2 linked regions of the Spirulina subsalsa PCC 9445 genome follow. The protein of the gene in region 1 interacts with the protein of each later gene in a pairwise test. Links are inferred from orthologs where the notes say so. Each region holds a gene or a part of one and is shown on either strand. Other genes may lie near its edges.

Region 1 (3,031 bases):
AAAAACTAGGGGATAGAGCAAATAGACCACCGCAAGGGCATAGGCTTGAGGTTCTGGGCATCCCCGTTGTTGGGCGAGAATATAGGTCAGAATCGCGCTGCTAGCTAGTGCCAATGCCTGCACCAAAAACAACCAATGAACATCAGGATAAATCCAATAGAACAGGCCGAGGGGATATAACACAACGGCCGCATGATCCCCCAGCAGATGATAGCCGGAAAATGAAACAATGGGGGATTTTCCCCGACTAATCAAATAGACCAGTTGATCAAACCAGCCCAAATCATAGGCCGTAGACTGGAAAAGCGCGTGTCTGACGCTACTGGCGAGGAACAAGACGACAAAAGCCACTACAACCAGTTTGAGGAGGGGGGTTCGGTGGGCTGAAGATGAGAATTTGTGACTGATCATAGGTACGGGAGTTTTGAGAGAATTTTTCCCATTATGGACAATTTACCTATTCCCTTCTTGACCATTTAAGCTTGTGTGCATTTTGTCAAGTCCCCCTCTCCCTCCCTCCCGACACCCGACTCCCGTTCTCTTCAGCCACCCCCAGTTAATCTCTCCGGAACAGCCCCAAAACCCCAGAAAAACAGAAACCGAAACCCCTTGTACAAAAATCAAGGGGGCAGAAAGAAGAGTTGGTGCTAGAATCTGAACAGCCAATGCGCCCAAGGGTGTCAAAATCGGCAGAAGGAATAACTCTCATGGACTTGTTCCCCTGCATTGCCCGAGGATTATCTCAGATGGGCTAATGAACAGGCAGTCAAATGAGAGAGATTACTAGACGGATGGGGAAAAACATAATAAAATCCACATCGATTACAGTTAAATGAACTTAAAAGTTAGCTAAACACGACATTATTAGACTTTGGGGGCTTAGAAACGAGTGGGTTTGTTTAGTCGCTTTTCACTATCACGAGATATGGGTATCGACCTCGGTACCGCGAACACCTTAGTGTATGTCTCCGGAAAAGGCATTGTTTTACAAGAACCGTCAGTGGTTGCCATTGACCAAGACTTAAAAGTACCCCTCGCGGTCGGCGAGGATGCCAAAAAAATGCTCGGTCGGACACCGGGCAACGTAGTTGCTTTACGCCCTTTACGGGATGGAGTCATTGCCGACTTTGATACAGCCGAATTAATGCTCAAGCATTTTATTCGCCAAGTTCACGAAGGGAGAGCCTTAGTTTCTCCCCGAATTGTCATTGGGATTCCTAGTGGCGTGACCGGGGTAGAACGTCGAGCCGTGATGGAAGCCGCCTCCCAAGCCGGAGCGCGGGACGTTTATCTGATTGATGAACCCGTCGCCGCCGCCATCGGAGCCGGATTGCCCGTTGCTGAACCCACCGGGAACATGATCATTGACATTGGGGGAGGGACGACTGAAGTCGCCGTTCTCAGTTTGCAAGGAACCGTGTTAAGTGAGTCCGTGCGGGTCGCTGGGGACGAACTCAGCGAGTCCATCACCCAATACATGAAAAAAGTCCATAACCTCGTCGTGGGGGAACGCACCGCCGAAGAAATTAAAATTCAAGTCGGTTCCGCCTACCCCACCCATGATGATGATGAAGTCACCATGGAAGTCCGAGGCTTGCACCTGCTCTCAGGTTTACCTCGTACCGTCACCATTAAAGCGCCTGAAGTTCGCGAAAGTATGTCCGAACCTCTGGCCGTGATTGTGGATGCCGTCAAGCGAACCCTCGAACGCACTCCTCCAGAACTAGCCGCCGATATTATTGATCGAGGCATCATGTTAGCGGGAGGGGGTGCCCTGCTGAAAGGGTTAGATACCCTAATCAGCCATGAAACGGGAATTGTCACCCACGTTGCGGCAGACCCCCTCAGTTGTGTAGTTTTGGGAACTGGGCGTGTCTTGGAAAACTTCAAGCAATTGGAGCGGGTCTTCAGTGGTCGTTCCAGGACTATCTAAATGAATGGGTTGTTGATAGTGAACGGTTAGTCAGGGGGAACTAAAAATGAATCGTGAAGGAATTACCCCATCACCCTCATTTTTTCCCCCACTCCAAAACCCGGCTAACTCTCAACACCCAACGATGAACTATTAACAATTGACTATGTTTACAGTGCGTCGCTGGTGGGAACGTTACGGGTCACAACTGGTTTTAACGGGGGTTGTTCTAGGGATTGCCCTCTTTATCCGTCAGACACAAGGGGCCATAGTTTCAGAACTTTACTATCAAATTGTTCGACCTTTCCAAACAGGCCCTCGTCCTGAAGAAATGCGGTCTAACGCCCGTCTTCTAGAGTTACAGGCTCAAGTGGACGAACTCGAACAGCAAAACCAACTGCTGAAAAACCAACTGGGTTATGTACAGCAGCGCCCTACCAATGTGATTACAGCGCCAATAATTGGTCGTAGTGTTGAGCATTGGTGGGAACAAGTTACCTTGGGGCGAGGGAGCAAAGATGGCATTCAAGAAGGCTATATTGTCACCAGTCCGGGTGGTTTAGTGGGTCGAGTGGTGAAGGTGACACCAAACACCAGTCGGGTTTTATTAGTGAGTGACCCCACCAGTAAAGTGGGTGCTGTGGTCAGTCGGACTCGTTATATGGGGTTTGTGCGAGGGGAAAGCTCTGATGAAGCCGTGATGGAGTTTTTCGAGAAGGTGCCAGATGTGGAGAAAGGCGATAAAATCGTGACCTCCCATGTGAGTCATTTATTTCCTCCAGGTATCCCCATTGGGCAAGTGGAATCTGTTGATTTAGAGAAAAGTCCGGCACCGGAAGTTATTGTCCGCTTAACCACCCCCATTCAGTATTTAGAATGGGTTGTGGTTGAACCCTTTGAACCGAAATAGCGACGCACTCCCCTACCTCTCTCACAGGTAGGGAAAGCTTCAACCGAAACTCTAAAGGACAACAAGTAGAGGACTAACAAGACCTGTGGCAAGGATTTTTGAGGTTTCAGCCCCCATTCGCCAACTCTGTAATTGGTTGATTATTACGGGATCTGTGCTGATTTGTTTAATGGTGGTGTTTGCCCGCTTACCGGGGACGGAACTGTTAG
Region 2 (2,814 bases), 460 kb from region 1 along the record:
AAGTGAGCAAAAGTCAAGAAAAATGACTTAAAATAAATAACTGAAAAATCAGGGAGTGAGATCCGGTAAGAGGGGGAAAAAATGCCCAACCGGACCCGTGCCTTGACCGAGGGGGATGGCATAGTGTAGGGCTTGGGTGACATAGTTTTTCGCCTGTTCCACCGCATCGGAGGGAGAAGCTCCGAGGGCTAATTGAGCCGCGATCGCCGCCGACAAGGTGCAACCGGTGCCGTGGGTGTGGGGAGTGTCCACCGTTTCGGTTTTAAACACCGTGAGATTATCCCCATCAAACCATACATCAACGCCCTTTAACGCGCCCGTCATGCCCCCTCCTTTGACCAAAACGGCCTTAGACCCCAATTGATAGATTTTCTGGGCGGCTTGCTGCATATCCGCCAAATTATTCAACTCCAAACCGCTTAAAAGTTGGGCTTCATAACGGTTAGGAGTCAGGATAGTAGCTTGGGGCAACAAACAAGAGGTCAGAGTTGCGATCGCCCGCTCATCAATCAACTGGGAGCCCGTGCGAGACACCATCACCGGATCCACCACCAAAGGATAGATCCCCAACTCCTGCACCACCTCCGCCACCACCTCAATAATACCCTCATTGAGCAACATCCCCGTTTTCGCCCCATCCACCCCAATATCCGTCACCACAGCCCGCACCTGAGCCACAACGGCCTCGGGCGATAAACCATCCACCCGACTCACCCCTTGGGTATTTTGAGCCGTCACACAAGTGACCGCACTCATACCGTGAACACAGTGGAACGAGAAGGTGCGCAGATCCGCTTGAATCCCCGCACCCCCACCACTATCTGAACCTGCAATGGTTAGCGCCTTCTTTGTCATGCTCCCTTACCCTCAACGTCGAGGAAAACGACGGCGTTGTAGGAACTCGGGAATATCCAATCCCGTCCCCTTGAGGGGAGAACTCACATCCGGGGGCGGCGCAGGATTAGCAGCAGGTTTAGGAGGAGTCGTCGGTTGATTCACCGCCCGGTTAGGCTTTGGGGCCGTGGGTATCGTCCGACCACTGGTTGTACTTTTCGCCGGAGTTTCCCCAGAAAAACCCGTCGCAATCACCGTAATTGTCAATTCCCCCTGACTTTGGTCATCAATCACCGCCCCAAAAATAATATTGGCGTTGGGATCCACCACCTCATAAATCGTCTCTGCTGCGGTGTTCACCTCATGGAGCGTCAAATCAGAGCCGCCTGTAATATTAAAGACCACCCCTTTCGCCCCCTCAATAGAAGACTCCAACAAGGGCGAAGAAATCGCCATACTGGCCGCTTCTCTAGCGCGAGACTTCCCGGAACCCGTTCCAATGCCCATCAACGCCGAACCCGCATCCGCCATCACAGCACGCACGTCCGCAAAGTCCACATTCACTAAACCGGGGATAATAATAATATCGGAAATCCCTTGAACCCCTTGGCGTAGGATATCATCGGCCACCATAAAGGCTTGTTGTACCGGAGTTTCGGGAGAAATCACCGACAGTAACTTATTGTTCGGAATCACAATCAACGTATCCACCCGGCCTTGTAGAGCAGCAATCCCTTCATTGGCTTGGGTTGTGCGGCGATGCCCTTCAAAGGTAAAAGGACGAGTAACAATCCCCACCGTCAAACAGCCAATTTCCTTGGCCACTTCCGCGACAATAGCAGATGCACCCGTTCCTGTACCACCACCCATTCCCGAGGTAATAAACACCAAATCCGTGCCTTCTAAAGCGTTGGCAATTTCATCCCGGGATTCTTCTGCCGCCTTTTGACCAATCGCCGGATTCCCCCCAGCCCCCAATCCTCTGGTCAATTTTTGGCCAATTTGTAAACGATGGGGGGCTGCCGTTAATTCTAGGGCTTGGGAGTCGGTGTTAATCGCCCAAAATTCGACCCCAGTAATACCACTGGCAATCATGCGATTCACCGCATTACAACCGCCACCCCCTACACCAATGACCTTAATTTGGGCGGCGTTACTGGGTACAATTTTGTCAAATGTCATAGTTTCTTGAGCAGGAGTACCATAGTCAGTGCTTTGAGGAAGAGAGAGTCCGGGGTTATGAAAGGGTGAGTTACTTGCCACAGTTCCAGGAATATTAGGGTAGTTGGGTTGACACACTCTCCCGTTAAAGTACACTATCACGGGAGATTCTGTAAGTTTACACTTAAGAGTTCCTGCTTCACAGATTCTTGACGCTTGCGATGCTGCGCCCGTCAGACCATCTCCACAGGAATTTTCTAATACGCCATGCCCTGACGCACTTCGACACCGCTCAGTGTACACACTTTGACCCCGCTCGGTATAAAAATTTTAACAAAAATGTTGCGAAACTCCCCTTCCTCGTTTACAGGGAGGGCATGGATAGCCAACTAAAAATAAACTAAGCAATAGCGAATCATCTGATAAGATTTTACCATCTTATCAGTAGTGTTGAGTTTTGATAATGCACGGGGAAAACTTATATTGAAGTTGACCGCTTTTTTGCGTCTTCAAAAACTTGTCACGTTTGCCTTAATCGAGTAGATAGTTTAGCGTTAGAGGTTCGGCAATGGGAATGTCAAAATTGTGGCACTCACCACGACCGTGATATTAATGCAGCGCAAAACATTAAAAATGAAGCCTTGCGGATATTGTCGTTGGGAATCAGCGATAGGGCTTGGGTCGGGAATATAAGAGAACTGGGTAAAACTTCGGTTTTGCTAAATGTTCCGTTGAATCAGGAAGCCTCATCCTCGCCAATGGCAGGGTGGGGTAGTTCACAGATAGTCTTGGAAGTATAAGACTCTGACAACAGGGTAT

What was found. Proteins that work in one complex are often made in the same cells at the same time.
Region 2: the proteins of SPI9445_RS0105815 (region 1) and ftsZ interact in binary tests that used the Escherichia coli proteins (3 or more experiments, as listed by UniProt). The link is inferred for Spirulina subsalsa PCC 9445 from one-to-one orthologs.

Annotation. Positions count from the first base shown.
Region 1 is NZ_JH980292.1:1,225,518-1,228,548, reverse strand. The notes cover bases 163-2,929. They hold SPI9445_RS0105815 (rod shape-determining protein), read left to right. Parts: upstream 163-925; coding sequence 926-1,933; downstream 1,934-2,929. Other genes in these bases: mreD (rod shape-determining protein MreD), read left to right, coding at 2,908-2,929; mreC (rod shape-determining protein MreC), read left to right, coding at 2,079-2,822; SPI9445_RS0105820 (DUF2079 domain-containing protein), read right to left, coding at 163-411. Outside these bases: more of SPI9445_RS0105820, read right to left, coding at 1-162; more of mreD, read left to right, coding at 2,930-3,031. UniProt on the Escherichia coli protein: Forms membrane-associated dynamic filaments that are essential for cell shape determination. Acts by regulating cell wall synthesis and cell elongation, and thus cell shape.
Region 2 is NZ_JH980292.1:769,685-772,498, forward strand. It holds ftsZ (cell division protein FtsZ), read right to left. Parts: upstream 2,134-2,814; coding sequence 868-2,133; downstream 1-867. Other genes in the region: thiD (bifunctional hydroxymethylpyrimidine kinase/phosphomethylpyrimidine kinase), read right to left, coding at 49-855; SPI9445_RS29085 (zinc ribbon domain-containing protein), read left to right, coding at 2,478-2,795. UniProt on the Escherichia coli protein: Essential cell division protein that forms a contractile ring structure (Z ring) at the future cell division site. The regulation of the ring assembly controls the timing and the location of cell division.